3 regions of the Sulfobacillus sp. TH-112 genome follow, and region 2 is predicted to be linked to each of the others. Evidence: riboswitches for the same ligand, from Rfam matches in the RefSeq annotation. Region 2 holds a riboswitch; each other region holds the start of a gene.
The links. A riboswitch is a leader RNA that binds a small molecule or an ion and turns the genes downstream of it on or off. The one in region 2 is predicted to bind S-adenosylmethionine.
Positions count from the first base shown of each region.

Region 1: another riboswitch for S-adenosylmethionine. It lies ahead of metK (methionine adenosyltransferase); the one in region 2 lies ahead of ACOJWD_RS01225 (2,3-diketo-5-methylthiopentyl-1-phosphate enolase).
Region 3: another riboswitch for S-adenosylmethionine. It lies ahead of ACOJWD_RS03490 (5-methyltetrahydropteroyltriglutamate--homocysteine S-methyltransferase); the one in region 2 lies ahead of ACOJWD_RS01225 (2,3-diketo-5-methylthiopentyl-1-phosphate enolase).

Region 1 is NZ_JBYCKN010000101.1:6,035-11,448, forward strand. Features, by position in the region: gene metK (methionine adenosyltransferase) at 1-1,031, opposite strand, end outside; SAM riboswitch class I at 1,093-1,189, opposite strand; gene spoIIID (sporulation transcriptional regulator SpoIIID) at 1,335-1,592, opposite strand; gene ACOJWD_RS06530 (peptidoglycan DD-metalloendopeptidase family protein) at 1,693-2,283, opposite strand; gene ACOJWD_RS06535 (YwmB family TATA-box binding protein) at 2,357-3,058, opposite strand; gene atpC (ATP synthase F1 subunit epsilon) at 3,192-3,635, opposite strand; gene atpD (F0F1 ATP synthase subunit beta) at 3,654-5,093, opposite strand; gene atpG (ATP synthase F1 subunit gamma) at 5,106-5,414, opposite strand, start outside.
Region 2 is NZ_JBYCKN010000019.1:566-5,979, reverse strand. Features, by position in the region: gene ACOJWD_RS01235 (hypothetical protein) at 545-892, shown strand; gene ACOJWD_RS01230 (APC family permease) at 1,099-2,547, opposite strand; SAM riboswitch class I at 2,871-2,985, shown strand; gene ACOJWD_RS01225 (2,3-diketo-5-methylthiopentyl-1-phosphate enolase) at 3,038-4,162, shown strand; gene ACOJWD_RS01220 (MtnX-like HAD-IB family phosphatase) at 4,159-4,824, shown strand; gene mtnB (methylthioribulose 1-phosphate dehydratase) at 4,821-5,414, shown strand, end outside.
Region 3 is NZ_JBYCKN010000056.1:635-6,048, forward strand. Features, by position in the region: partial or broken gene dapA (4-hydroxy-tetrahydrodipicolinate synthase) at 1-229, opposite strand, end outside; SAM riboswitch class I at 666-765, shown strand; gene ACOJWD_RS03490 (5-methyltetrahydropteroyltriglutamate--homocysteine S-methyltransferase) at 928-2,043, shown strand; gene ACOJWD_RS03495 (cupin domain-containing protein) at 2,267-2,668, opposite strand; gene ACOJWD_RS03500 (hypothetical protein) at 2,823-3,419, shown strand; gene ACOJWD_RS03505 (ABC transporter permease subunit) at 3,479-3,697, shown strand; gene ACOJWD_RS03510 (hypothetical protein) at 3,922-4,464, shown strand; gene ACOJWD_RS03515 (hypothetical protein) at 4,580-5,395, shown strand.

The DNA.
Region 1 (5,414 bases), on a different contig from region 2:
AACACGCGTCGCACCACCGCGGCCAATTGGTCGTCAGCCAGCGTACCGGTACCAAATGAATCCACCATGACGGAGATGGGGCGCGCCACCCCGATGGCATAGGCAATCTGAATTTCCGCTCTGTCCGCGAGTCCGGCTGCGACAAGATTTTTCGCGACCCATCGCGCCGCATAGGACGCCGAACGGTCCACTTTAGTCGGGTCCTTGCCAGAAAAGGCGCCTCCGCCGTGTCTAGAATACCCTCCGTAGGTATCAACAATAATTTTTCGACCTGTAAGCCCCGAGTCGCCATGTGGTCCCCCAATCACAAAGCGTCCGGTAGGATTCACTAGGATTCGGGTCTCTGGCGTGAGCCACTCTTTGCCTAATGTGGGCACCAACACGGCTTCAATAATCCCATCGCGAAGCTCTTCCGTAGCCACCTCCGCATTATGCTGAGTCGAAACTAACACGGTATCCAGGGCAACCGGCTGATGATCCTCATAACGTACGGTCACTTGCGTCTTACCATCGGGCCACAAAAATGGGAGCGTTCCGTCGCGACGTACCGTCGCCAAGCGATGCGATAGTTGATGGGCTAGTGAGATGGGTAGAGGCATCAACTCAGGCGTCTCACGACAGGCATAACCAAAGACCATGCCTTGGTCACCTGCCCCAATTTGCTCACGAGGATCGATATCCCCGTTACGGGCTTCCAGTGCCTGATCCACCCCTTGTGCAATATCGGACGACTGTTCGTCAATGGAGGTCAACACCGCCACAGTGTCGGCATCAAACCCCATCTTCGCTCGCGTATAGCCTATCGAGCGGATGGTTTCGCGAACCACCTTAGGGATATCTACGTAACAGGTCGTAGAAATTTCGCCTACCACCAACGCAAGACCGGTGGTGACCACGGTCTCAGCCGCTACCCGCGCCGACTTATCATGCTCTAAAATGTTATCCAAAATCGCATCTGAGATTTGATCTGCCACTTTGTCTGGATGGCCCTCCGTCACGGACTCCGACGTGAATAGGTAGTTTTGTCCCAATAATGAACCTCCTCATAAAAAAATCCCCTTCATCTACATGAGAAGAGGGCATTCTCTAATTCTCTCATCCCTCCGGTCGTCCGGTCGGGCTTGGCACCTGGGCGTCGCCTGGTTGCCGGGTTTCATCGGGCCTGTCCCTCCACCACTCTTGATAAGAGAATGTCCTGAAATTGTCGAGTGCATTATAAAATAAAGGAGGGGATGCTGTCAAACGGCGCTCTCAGCACGTGTCAAAGGGTGCGGGTCGGGGGCCACGAGAACGCCCCCGACGGATGGTTCGCTGCCTACAGCGTGAGGTGGTGACTAGACTGGGTGGTTGGTGCGGAATTTTTGACGAGTGGCTTCTCCGCCGCGAAGATGCCGTTCTGCCTTATTCACTTCAAGCACCTTTTTTACCTCATTTGCCAAATGCGCATTGACTTTGGGCAGTCGTTCGGTCACATCCTTATGCACAGTACTTTTGGAGACGCCGAATACCTTGGCGGTATCCCGAACGGTTGCCCCGCTCTTGAGAATATAGTTGCCAATATCCATTACTCGTTGCCAGATGTGGTCTTTCACCTCTCCGGCCCCTTTCTCCCCCCGACGTCGGGTAGAGTATATGGCCCAAAAAAAAATAAATGCCAGGGCTCAGGCCCTGGCATTACTTGGCTCTCTTTCCTTAAGAGGAGGGGTGAAGGTAGTTCATGGGATTGGTGGCGGCGGCATCATGATAGACCTGAAAATCCACGTGCGCTGCCGAGTCCCGGCTATACAGGCTCGGGCCGCCCACCGTACCTATGGCTTGTCCCTGATGTACACTGTCCCCCACGCGTACCCTGGCTTCTCCTAGATGCCCATACACGGTTTCAAAGCCATCCCCATCATTGATCGTGACCGCGAGTCCCATATGTGGCTCCTTAGTTACCTGCGTCACGGCACCCGCCCAAGCCGCATTAACGGCGTTCCCCTTGCTCGCTGCGATCGTGAGGCCGGGGTTGTAATACCACTCGTTCAAAGCCCCTGAATACTGCCATCCAAAGTCGTTGGCAATCTTTCCCGTCACCGGCATCATGAGTGGAGCCGAGGTGGGACCACCGGCGAGAGGAGAAGAAGTCCGAGTTGTGGGCGTAGCCGACTTCGATGGTTTGGTGACTTTTGCCGTAACGGCCAGTGGATGATGTTGTCTAACCACCACAACGGCCACTCCGGCAACCACGACCAGACCGACCAGTGCACCTAGTCCCATAAGGGTTGTCCGACGTTTTGCCATGTTATTCCCGCTTCCTCTGCGAAATTACCCCATTGGGGCTATTTCCAGTTTGCCCAGATTTTGGTAATTCAAACTAATAGGTCACGGTAATAAGCGGGCTTCCCACGTATACCTCCGTTTTATGCATAAAAGGGTTGTAACTGGTCGCGATTTGAATATTCAATGGATGTCCTTGAAGCTCATCATGTTGGACAATGAATGGGGATCTCCCCGCATCGGAAATATATCCGGGAGCCCGAATGCCATTTTCAGTAGTGGCCCCCACACGTTCGAGGGCGGTATTAATCAGTCGTTGTTGCGCCAAAGGAGAAAGGTGTTGGCTTATCGTACCTTCGAGGTTGACGTCGGTATGCACCGTTCCATGAGAAGCGAGCAGATGGTTGAACAAGGTTTCGGTCGACGATAGGCCGGCAAAACCCTCCGGGGACGTTCGGTCAATGACCAGATAGATATCCCCCGTCGAGAGCCGCTCGACAATCACGTTGGTGGTAATGCCCGCGACAGTAAAAGTCTCTTTCGCCTTAATATAGCCAACCCCAATCGTATTCCTGACCGCCGCAGTCATTTTCAGCGCATCGCCCACCTTAGCGGCCGTGGCGTCCAAACTATCTGGAATAGGCCCGCTCAGTTCGACCCAATCATTGATACTGTATCCGGTCGCATGGGCGCCGGTCGCATGAAATGCCGACATCAAGGGCGCCCTCGCCGATGCTTCCGCTCTCGCCCCCACCAAGACCACTCCGGCAATTCCGATAATCCACCAAATATTCCGCATTGCAATAACCTCCGTAGAACTATGGTTACGTACTACCAAATTGTTCCACGCAAGATACCGGTTCATACACAGATGAAAGAAAGAGCCTCATAATGAGGCCCTTCTGGTGTGCATCTGTAGCAATCAATGACCCCTAGTGGGTGGTTGTCGATGTGCCTTGTCCAAGATCACGCCCGGTGGCCTTGAGTCGATTTTCGGCTCGCGCCAGTGCTCGTTGAGCTCGAGCCAGATCGACCGCCGATTGTCCGGCCCCGGTATTGAGATATTCTGCGGCGCGCTGGCGGGCACGTTCCGCCCGTGCTACGTCAATCTCTGAGGCGCGCTCAGCAGAATCCGCTAAGATGATGGTCTCACTGTCTTGAACTTCCAAGAATCCTCCCCCGATCACAATGTCCTCGGTGCGACCGTCATCGTGATATGCCACCATGATGTGGGGAACCAGTGGAGTGATGATCTGCATATGATGGGCTAGAATCCCGATTTCCCCTTCAGTGGATCTGACGATAATTTCGACTACATCCTCATCGTAGACCACGCGTTCGGGAGTTACCACGCGAAATCGATAGGCGGTGGCCATATAATCCCCCCGTTCGTCTTATAAGGTCTTGGCCTTCGCCAGTACCTCATCCATCGATCCAACCATGTAAAAGGCTAGCTCCGGCAATTCATCATGCTTACCTTCAAGGATTTCCTTGAACCCGCGCACCGTTTCCTGAATGGGGACATATTTCCCAGGGGATCCAGTAAACTGCTCGGCAACAAACATTGGCTGCGACAGAAAGCGCTCAATCTTACGAGCCCGGGACACCGTTAACTTATCCTCGTCGGATAGTTCATCCATCCCTAAGATGGCAATGATATCCTGTAAGTCTTTGTAGCGTTGCAATACCTGTTGTACACCGCGGGCTACCTGATAGTGCTCTTCACCCACAATTTGCGGATCCAGAATACGTGATGTGGATGTTAGGGGATCCACTGCAGGAAAAATTCCTTTATCAGAAATGCGACGTTCCAGGTTGGTTGTCGCGTCTAAGTGCGCAAAGGTGGTAGCGGGTGCTGGGTCGGTGTAGTCGTCAGCGGGCACGTAAACGGCCTGAATGGAGGTAATCGAACCCTTTTTCGTCGAGGTAATCCGTTCTTGCAACTGACCCACGTCGGTCGCCAGTACCGGCTGATAGCCTACCGCGGAGGGCATCCGACCTAAAAGGGCCGAGACTTCCGAGCCAGCCTGGACAAAGCGAAAAATGTTGTCAATGAAGAACAGCACATCGCGGTTCTCAGCATCACGAAAGTACTCTGCCATGGTCAATCCGGATAACGCCACGCGCATGCGCACGCCGGGAGGCTCGTTCATCTGTCCATAGACCAACGCGGTTTTATCAATAACCCCGGACTCCATCATTTCCTGATAGAGGTCGTTACCTTCTCGAGTGCGCTCCCCTACACCAGCAAACACCGAATACCCGCCGTGCTCTTTGGCAATGTTGTGGATAAGCTCCATGATGAGTACCGTTTTACCAACCCCGGCACCACCAAAAAGGCCCACTTTCCCGCCCTTGGGATACGGTGCTAGCAAATCCACCACCTTGAGTCCGGTTTCAAAAATCTCGGTCGCTACGGCTAACTCCGTGAACTCAGGAGGATTACGGTGAATGGGCATCTTCTCTTCCGCATCGGTTGCGCCTTTGCCGTCAATGGGCTTACCTAAGACATTAAACATCCGCCCTAAAGTCTTTTCACCGACCGGAACCTCAATCGGTCCACCCTCGTCAATGACACGCATCCCACGCACGACACCATCGGTCGAGGCCATAGCAATACAACTCACCCGGTTATCTCCCAGATGGTGAATCACTTCGAGCGCAATATCAATTTTGGTTGCCGTGATACTACTCTCCGGGCCATCTCCTGGTGCGGATCGATCATCGGACACAATGCGCAAGGCATTATATATCCGCGGCAACTTTCCTGCCGGAAACTCGACTTCTATAACAGGCCCGAGGACCTGTACGACTTTTCCTTCATTTTCAGCCACCCGAACACCCTCCTATTTCAACGCTTCGGCGCCGCCGACAAGTTCAGCAATTTCTCGTGTGATAGCCGCTTGACGCAATCGGTTGCGCAACAAAATCATTCGACGAATCAATTCGTCCGCATTCTTACTGGCACTATCCATCGCCGTCATACGGGCCCCCTGCTCTGACGCCTTGGATTCGAGGAGTGCCCCAAAAATCAACATTTCAACATACCGGGGCAGTAAGTCCTCAAAGACCTCCCGAGGGTCAGGCTCGAACACATAGCCCATTTCCACCCCTTTATCCTCGCGCGTTGCGAGAGGAGGAGCCTCCACGGGCAG
Region 2 (5,414 bases):
TTTGACACTCACTGCGGGGGTTCGCGCAGCCGACCGAGGTTCTCGATAATCTTACTAACGCCTAGCAACCTGCCCTCTCCCACGGGACCAAAAGTTTCGAAACGCTCGAAGACGCTAACCTCTAAGAGCATCATATGCATGATTTGACAAGCCTCAAGGCGTCCTAACCGCTCGAACCCTCATCATCGAAAAGTGGCGTTCGCCTCAGGCGTTGCATAGGCACAAAGAGCCGTCCCATCCCAAGCCGATTAAGCTAGGGAATTCCCAACAATGGACTGCAATGTGATTCGACTTAAAGACGACGCCGAGACGAGCGGACCTCGCCAGGTCTCCATTCGCCAACCGCCATTAATTAACGCTATCCTGCATAAATTGGAGCCGAGATGACGAAGATTTGGCTATACTGGCTCATGTAGAGCGCATGCTGAAGCTGTCATGCATGGCGGCTAGCCGTCATGCAATGCGCATGTGCTGTTTGCAAAATCCGCAATGTAAACCACCATTGTCATGAGAGGACATCAGAAATATCAAGGAGAGCGATCCTATGGCGGAACTGATAAGAGATGGCGACACATTGGTTCTAAAACTAACGACGATAGAAAAGGCCGAAGGGGTGCATGGCGATATCCGGGTCCCGGTATCCGCTGTGCAACACATCACGGTTCTGGACGATGTCATCCATGCCGTGCATGGAATCAAAATGCCCGGATCGCGCCTTCCCGGGGTATTTGCCATGGGTACCTTTATGTCAGGATCGGAGACCATATTTGCCATCGTGCACCATCAGACCAAACGCGGTATCAAAGTGACCCTCACCGGCGAGCATTATGATGCACTGATCATCGGAACCGACAGTCCCGAAAAGGTGATTGCCGCACTGCATATCTCATGACAGATAGGGATAATGCACCAGAATTTCCGAGGTATGACGGGTTATCATGACCGTCTGTTCTCACACGTATCGGTGATATTCATGATGACGTCAAACGACCCCGGGGGACGGTGCCGGTATTTAGAATCATCGACCTAGCGCTGCAAGACTTATGAAATGGATAAAGGCGGACGCTTACCACCATCCGCCTTTATCCCGGCCTTTTCTTACACCCCGACAGGAGCGTCCTCTTCATAGATGCCCAAGTGATGTCCTTTGTCCGCATCCAAGTTGCGCGTGGCTCTCACAGCGTAGAGAATCGCCGGAATCGTGACAACCGCCCAGAACACGCCTGCCCATGCCAGAGGAAATACAAATGGCAATAGCGATTCATAAAGGACAAACCAGAATAGCCCCATGGCCAATACGGGAAGGGCGAGGTGAAACAAGACCTGACCCAGGTTGCGTTCACCGTGCGAAATGCGCATAAGAGAGATGTTCATTAACGTATGCGCGCTGACGAGCCCGAACAGGACAGCGGTGGTCAAGACATTAAAGGCTTGAACCGGTCCCAACCAAAAACCGAATCCGAGAGCAATGAATAGGGCAACCACGGCCAGAAATGTCACGCTGTTAATGGGCGCACGGCGACCATTGACGTGCGCAAAGCTGGTCTGCAACAGCTTGTCACGCCCCACCGCATAGAGAACCCGGGCCGAACTCGTCAACAACGCAAGATCGTCCATCAGTGCACTATTGATGGCCAAGGTCACCAACGCAATGGCGCCAACGGGTCCGAAATAGTGCAGATAGACCGTGACACCCGGGGCATTAGCGCTCGCAAAGGCGCCCATATTGGCCTGGCCCCAACCCACTGTGAGTGCATACGCTGCCAATGTTAAGGCAGCGCCCACTAAAGTGAGAGAAACAATCGCGGCCTTACCGATCACCCGCCCCTTTTGTGTTTGAATACCCTTCGCTTTGCTTTCTTCCCCCAAGGGAGCATGACTGCCGACACCAATAAAACTGGTAATGGCAAAGATCATGCCCATGGCCACTCCCTTGACGCCAACAGAAGCCATATCGAACGGGTGTAATGGTTGAATGATATGCGTACGGCCAATGATGATCATGGAGGTCACGATAAGAAAGGCAATTTCAATACCGCTAGTCACGACCAATGTTTTCACCGTCGGGCGAATACCTAATACGGTGAGCAACCATGGCACGCCAATGAAGAAAGCGATACCGATGATCCAAAACCAACTAGGAAGGTTAATCCCGACCATATGCGCCAAACCCGGCAAAAAGACTCCAGCCACATAGACTGGCACACCGGCGACGCTCACCACCTGATAGAAAATCACCATGATAGCCGTGATGAGGGCGGCTGTAGGACCAAGTCCCGAGGACACATAGGCATAATATCCGCCCGCAGAGTTACGATGCTTAGATAAGTGGTAAATCGTATTCACTTCGATGAACATTAACGCAAAAGCTAAGAGATAGGATAAGGGAAGCGCGACGAGTGCAAACGCCGCCCCCGCAGTCATGAAGGCTACCACATCACAAGTCGGAGCCATACCGGCTAAGCTTTGGCTCACCAACCCAAAGAAGCTCACAACATTAGGTTCGAGACGACCATCACTCGGTCTCTTTTCCATCGCCGATGCCATTTTTCGATCCTCCTTAAACACCAATTTTATGCATATGCAACTTTATTGCATTTGATAATAAATTATCATGGCCATAGCATTCCGTCAATAGCGTTCCACGATCTCTCTCTGATAGATTTTCACAAGATTTAAAGATCATTGGGAAAAGTCCTCATCGCGCCTACTTCTCGTCTCGCAAAACGGTCGCAGAGCCCGGCCATATGTTATCTCTGACCGCCCACTTTCCCGATGCCCTCATCCCTTGCACTTCTTTTCCCTGCTTGCACCTATTGACACCCTGCTTGAGCGGGCGTATTGTACTTTTCAACTATATATTGCATGAACTCTTATCTAGACAGGTAGAGGGATCGGCCCGATGACACCTGGGCAACCGGTTCTCCCTTGGGGAGAATGCGGTGCCAATTCCGACGGTAGATGTATGGTACCGACAGATGAGAGAGCGCCTTTTATTGTCGGCCTCTTTCGTCTTTGATGAAAGGAGCCGTTTTTGTTGGAGTATATTACAGCCACCTATAGAGTGCCCTGGACGACCAGTATTGCTGAAAAAGCGGACGCCATCGCGGTTGGTATGACCGTAGGGTCTTGGACCGATCTCCCCGCCACCCGGCAACCCCATCTGAGCCAATATCTCGGCGAGGTGGGTGCTATTACCCGCGAAGGAACTGTCGGCTTCTTTGAAATTCGTTATCCCGTTGTCAACGTGCGCCCCTCCATCGCATCCCTCTTAACCGTCGTCTTTGGCAAATTGTCGCTCGACGGCCTAATTCAACTTTACCGACTCGATCTCCCCAGGAGTTATCAACGTGCGTTCCCTGGCCCGACCTACGGAATTCCCGGATTGCGCGCATACCTCAATGTCCCTCAGCGGCCCTTGGTGATGTCCATTTTCAAAAGCGAAAACGGGCGATCACTCAAAGAATTTCAGTCGGCGTTTCAGGAACAGATTGACGGTGGTGTGGATTTAGTGAAAGATGATGAGATCTATATGGCCGATGGCGATGCTCCCCTCCTTGATCGCATTCGCCTGGCCCATGATCTCCTCGCAGAACGTGAAGAACGCACAGGCAAGAAGGGGCTTTATGCGGTCAATCTGAGCGGCACTCCCCGGCAAATTATGGAGGATGCTCGCCGGGCCGTAAACGCGGGTGCCAGCGCATTTCTTATCTCGGCATATACGTTGGGTCTCGATGTTCTGAGCGACCTCAAACAGGAAGGTATTCGCGTACCGCTCATTGTACATCCCGCCTTTTCCGGCGGACAAATTGGCAATCCAAATATCGGTATTCATCCGGCCATTCTCCTAGGACTCTTGCCCCGGCTGGCCGGTGCCGACATCGTCCTCTATCCATCGCCCTACGGAAGCGTCGCCATGCCGAAAGAAAACGCCATATCGGTGGCGGATGCGCTGCGACGTGATGGAGAATTTCCCGCGGTCTTACCCGGACCTTCCGCGGGGATCCATGTAGGGATCTTAGCGGACCTATTTCGCGACTTTGGTGCAGACATTGTGATTAATGCCGGAGGAGCCATTCATGGTCACCCCAGTGGCACCACCGTAGGTGCCCAAATTTTAGTGGATGCTGCAGAACGCTATCCCGAGGTGGTTCTCTCATGAGTATTCCGTTTGTGGTGGTATCAGACTTTGATGGGACGATTACCCAAAAAGACTTGGTGGTAGCGCTCACTACCCATGTCGCACCAAAAAATCAACAACTCATCACCGCCATTCAACGTCGTGACGTCTCATTGCGCACTGGACTGGCCGAACTGTTCTCCACCCTCCCGAGTGACGGGAAGCGTGAATACGAAAGCTACTTACACGATACTGCACGCATCCGCCCCGGTTATTATCAATTCGAGAAGGTGCTTAAGGCCGCGAGCATCCCCTTTTACATTGTCTCTAACGGTCTCGATTTCATGTTAGATGCGGTTCTCCTTGACAGCACGACGGAGCGCATCGTCAATCACGCCAATTTTGATACCGATCGCATCACCATTGAGTGGCAATATCCGTGCCTACCCCCCTGCCCAGGAGGATGTGGGCTATGCAAATATCAGGTGGTCGATGAATTGCGTCAGCAGTATGGGGTCCCCATTGTCTTCATCGGCGACGGCGTTACAGACTACAATGGCGCTCGCCACGCCGATCGAGTGTTTTCCCGAGGTCAATTGTCGAATTATCTGCATCAAGAAAATGTCCCGTATACTCCATTTGAAACATTTGATGACATTTTGGAGTCTTTGTTTGTGGTCCATTCGGAAGGAGCGCGCACATGAGTACCTCATTGGAATCAGAAATCCGATCGCAATTAATCCATATCGGTCATATCCTCGCGCAGCGTGGGTGGCTTCGTGCGACCTCTGGCAATCTATCAATCTATGATCGCCTACAACAAAAACTCTATATTACCCGTAGTGGAGTCGACAAAGGTCGATTAGAAGAAAAGGACATTCTCACGTTAGATGATGCGGGAAGAATCCTCGAAGGCGAAGGGAAACCGTCGTTTGAAACCTTGGTGCACCAGACCATCTATCAGCACACCGAGGCAGGCGCCTCCTTGCACGTCCACACCGTGCATAATAATGTGGTGAGCAAATATGCCCATGACCACTATCTTCATTTTTCTCACCACGAAATGATTAAGGCGCTCGGCTATTGGGATGAAGACGCGTGCCTCGATCTTCCGGTGGTGCCCAATCACGCCCATATTCCTGCTCTCAAAGCGGCGGTGGAAAGTGCCCTGAATCCCGCCGTACCCGGAATCTTAGTGCGAAACCACGGAATTTATGCGTTTGGAGAGAGTCTTGACGCGGCCCTACGCCATCTCGAAGCGTTTGAGTTCCTATTCGAGTGGTATCTTTTAGAC
Region 3 (5,414 bases), on a different contig from region 2:
CCCGCCCCGCCACCGTATTTACGGTAGCGCGAAAGATATCTTCTCGCTCTTTCATCGACAGTGCTGCCGGCTCCCCCGTCGTTCCCGTCACTGAGATTCCATGACTTCCCTCAGAAATGACCCAGTTAATCTGTCGGACTAGGGCATCATAGTCCACCGTGTTTTCATCAGTAAATGGCGTGACCACGGGTACAATCGACCCTCGTAATCGTTCGGCAATCGCTTTCATGCTGGCCCTCCCCTTACTTTGTGGCTGTCGCTGGGCATTATTTGTTGAATCGATACCTATCACTATCTGGTTAAACAAAACCAATTCGAACAGGAGCGAACAAGCGATATTGCTGTACCTCGCGGCTTGAGTCCCCATAGCGCGATTGCTCGATCTCACGCAGGGTTTCATCCCCTTGGCGCCGCCCACCAAGACCTTAGTCAGTCGGGGAACAAGAAACCAAACGCTCCTCCCCCAAATAATAAGTCATCATAATATTCCGTATTTCATATTATATTCTAACATTGTTGCCTAAATGCTAGTAGCTAATGGTTGATTCTTGTCGCCCCGTGACCGCTCCGCATAATCGAGCGGACTGGGGGATATGTCTTTATCAATAACCGTGTCGATGGCATTGACGTTTCCACAAGTTATGTCATAATGATTACAAGACTTGCCCTTATCAAGAGCAGCTGAGGGAATGGCCCTATGATGCTGCAGCAACCGGCCGTTAGTTGGCATGGTGCTAATTCCTTCCCGCAAGGGAAAGATGAGAGGCAGATGGTTCGGACCATCTGATACTTGACTTGAGGGGGCCCCATAAGAGGGGCTCATTTCATGTCAACAAATAAATCGCTTCGATAAAGCGAATCCCCTCTGCACCAGACCTTCATGCGATAAGTGAGTCGAACTTAAGCAAGAAAGAAGGTTACACTGCAATGAGTCAAGCACCATTAGGCCCGTTTCGGGCAGATCACGTCGGCAGTCTATTGCGCCCAGACCGACTCAAAGAAGCCCGTCGTCGACTGGCACTGGGGGCACTCGACCCCACGGTTCTTCAAGCCATCGAAAATGAGGAGATTGCTCGCATCATAGAAAAGCAAGCAGCGTTGGGCCTCAAATCGGTCACCGATGGAGAATTTCGTCGTGGATATTGGCACTTTGACTTTTTAGAACATCTCGCCGGTGTTGAAGCATTTGAGGCCAACGATAACGGTATTCACTTCCAAGGACAACATCAACTTCAGGCTCATAGCATTCGCATCGTGGATAAAGTCCGGTTCCATCGTCACCCCATGTTGGCACACTTTACCTATTTGAAGGACCACGTGCCAAACGGATTACTGCCGAAATTCACCATCCCCAGTCCCAGCATGTTGCACTTTCGGGCCCAGATGAATAGTGCTGTGTATCCTGATCTGGAAGAATTCTTTCACGATACTGCCATAGCCTACAAAGACGCGATTTCCGCGTTTTATGACGCCGGTTGCCGATATCTTCAGCTTGACGATACCTCGTGGGCCTACTTTTGTTCGAGCGAACAGCGAGACGAACTCCAGACCCGCGGATGGGACTTGAAGCAGATACAAGATCTTTATTCCAAGACCCTAAATGAAGCTCTTCAAGACCGGCCGCGCGATATGACCATCACAATGCACATTTGCCGGGGTAACTTCCGGTCCTCATGGATTGCGTCAGGCGGCTATGAGCCCATTGCCGAGCGTGTATTTGGTGGCGTCGACGTTGATGGCTTTTTCTTAGAGTATGACACGGAACGCGCCGGAGGCTTCGAACCGCTGCGATTTGCGACCCGCCCTTCGTTGCGTATCGTCTTGGGCCTCATTACCTCGAAAGAGGGAAGACTGGAGTCCAGCGATACCATTAGACGGCGCATCGATGATGCGTCGCACTATATTGACCAAGACCGTCTATGCTTAAGCCCACAGTGCGGGTTTGCATCAAGCGAAGAGGGTAATACTCTGACAGAAGACGAACAATGGGCCAAATTGGAACATGTCGTTACCATTGCCCGAGAGGTCTGGGAAGACAGTTAAGTCTCTCACGTTTTTTGATTTCTTCTCTATCCTGCCACGAGCCCCCCTGCGGGACACTCGTGGCACTCATTTCCACAGAAAATTCCATCTCACCTACTTCACCCAACCGACGCGCCCCCAGAGTATACTTGGATACTGTCGCGAGAATAGCGCTCCTCACCCTAGTCACACTCTGGTGCCTAGACCTTAAGGGTCAGAACTTATTCTCCCAATGCCGTTCCCGTTACCAAGAAATGAGATGTTCGCCACGAATCCCATCTTGGTCCGTAAGCGAATCTTGATTAGCCTGAACGATGATACAGTAGAGATCTTGGGTAGAATTATTTCGCCAAGCGCGGCTGCCTTCAGGAGACACTCTCACCACCGTGCCGGGGTGAACCTCAAAGACATCCCCATCCACCTGAAATTGCCCTTCTCCTTGAATAAAGATGTACATCTCTTCATGCTGGCGATGTTGATGGAGAAACGGCACCACTTGTCCAGGACTAAACCGATTCAATGAAATCTCCATCCCCGTAAACCCTAACGCTTTACCCAAGAAAAGCTTACCGTCCAACCCCTCTAACGGGCCAGATTCGCCCACCGTATAATTTTTTCCTTGCCGAATATTTTCCACTGCTGCCATTGCACTATCCCTCTCTTTCTATATGTAAGTCACTTCATATTATCACGTGTAATAGAGGGGCCCAATCAGGTTTTATGCATTTTCTGATCCTCTACAGATTATCGCCCATGACGACGAACCCTATGGTGAGACTAATCCACGGAGGAGGCGCATAATGACCCGCACCCACTTCCTTATCATCTTAGCAACATCGTTAGGATTCAGCTTTCCTCTTTATACATTAAATCCAAGTCGGATAGTGAACCTCTCTCGTGTGTTAGCGAAAACTGCACCCTCAACCACGCTCCCTAAACACCGAAATAATCCCCAGTTGGATCTTCTTGTCCACGCCAATCGCGAGGCATTTAGCAATGCGCTACGCTCCATAAAAGAACCAAATCCGAGGATCGTGGATGCCAATATCAAAACCATGCTCCAGATACGGACTACTCTAACCTACATGTGGCCAGAAATGAAGGGCCGGGCAACCGCCAGTTCCCAAATTATGGCGATATGTCATGACTGGTGGAAAATGAGACAACTTCTCCTCAATCACGGTCTCCTTAACGAGATGCGTAAGCCCTCAATGATGACGTTAGTGATGCATGCCCAGGCCTTGATCGCGACCACTCCGCCGCTGGCGCAAGGACGGCGAAGGCGTCAGTTCTCCTCCTGGAATCCAGCTCTGAGACGCGACTTATGGCTCTTAAATGGCGTGCCCCGACTTCCAAACCGTGGGCGTAATCACGCCCATCCCTATCCTTCTGGATAGCCAAAAGAACAGTAGATCATGTCATCGAAGACAGGGGTGACCCGATTGATGTAGGCTTTTTGTTTTTCACCGGTTACTTTAAGACTATTGCGGTCGAATTAGATGAAAGTGCTGCTATTGACGGGGCAAGCTACACTCAATATATATTTCGCATTATTTTGCCGTTAGTGAAGCCAGCCCTGGCTACGGTAGGCATTTACGCTACTGTGACCGTCTGGAACGACCTTATTGGACCGGTAGTCTTCCTCTCTAGCCAATCACTTTTTCCGCTCACATGAGGCCTGTTTGCGTTTTACGGAAGCTACCAAAGTGATTGGACTCGTTTAGCCGCGGGCATATTTATCGTGGCCGCACCACTCATTGTCGTGTTTGCCTTTGTCCAACGCTACTTCGTCCAGGGTGCAGTGTCTGGGTCGGTGAAACTATGAAGATGCCTCTCGGAGAACCGCACGGCGAGGTTCCCTTCCTGGATCACCTGTTAAGCCTATGAACTGGGGTCCTAGTGTTTGTGGGATTCAGCATCGCGGCGGTGGCCGGTTCTCTCCTCATCATCACGCTCCCGGCAAATCTTGCCGCTCTATTTGCCGCTCATCGCGCACTCGTTCTTCAGCGTCTGCCCGCTCGCGACGCATTTTTCCAATATTTTCACACCTCTAAGACCGTCTTTTTCCGCAGCATATTGGTAATATGGCCCCTATCTATGGCACTTCTATTATCTTGGTTGGATGTCCAATTGATGCGTAATCAACTACCCTTAGCTGTATTACGAATCGACCAGACCACGTTCCTGCTCCTCGATTGCGTACTCGCTCTCCTCACACTAATGGTTTTGACCCACCTTTCTTTTTCGCCTTCGTCCATTAGGACCGCAGTGAAAAATTCCTTCGAGGAGCTTCGTGTGGCGCCACTCAAGGCGGCGCTCTTTCTCGTCGTTGTGGCTGCGGCTTTGACGCTGTGCGTAATCCTCCCGTACCTCTACCTTGTCATGCTTGGCGGTCTAGTCATTACTAGCGCAAATCATTTATTGGCGCCATCCACGAGCTAGAACGATGTCAATCTGGAGGAATATCGGGATTGGGATTTTAGTCCATATATGACTCCGTGCTAGCATAGGAGGTAGTAACAGTGACAGTGATCGTGACAAGGAGCTGCCTACGACGGTGAGACGCCTGAGGATTGCCATGCTATGGGGCCTATTGTTGACTCTCAGTCTTTCTGGATTTACCAAGACTGTTCCAAAGCGTGTAGTGAAGCCGGCGACGCCGTTTTTAATCTACTATGGGTGGATTCCCACCAACCCCCACCAATTCCTTTCATTTGCACAGTCTCTGAAAGGCTACCCGATTGTGATATTGGGCAGTGACGACGAGTGGCACTCTTCAGGCGACCTCGCCGCGACCGAAGAACTAATCAAAGTCTTGCCCAAGGTGACATTCTACGGCTATGTCGATATCGGCGTCACCGATGGTCAGCCTAACCATTCGCTGACAACGATCTCCCTCTACTTAAAGCAGTGGCGAAAAATTGGTGCTCGCGGTGTTCTTCTTGATTGTGCTGGTCCCGACTATGGTGTATCGCACACACGCCTCGTCAATAGCGTGCAAGGGGCTCACGATAACCACCTGCGGGTCTTGGTGAATTCCTTTAATCCCGGTGCAGTGCTTTCGATAGGCTTACGTCATGGGGATGCCTGGCTTGCCGAAAACTGGATTATCCAATCGGGGGCCGTCGTCAATGCCGAACAGCAGGGTGAAAATCTGACTGCACTACCGCTACTTAGACAGCACCACATCATGATCTGGATGACCGCCACTGACAGTCGCCCTCCTGATGCGTTATGGGTAGCGCTATGGTCTGAACGGACGGTCAAGGCCATTCAGGGGCAGGCCATAGCTGTCGCCGGGCCCTATTACTCTAGCCGAAGTAATGCTGTGGTACCAGCGCAATGGATTGTAAATACTGTAATCCATCCGTGAATAGCAGAAGGAGGCCAAT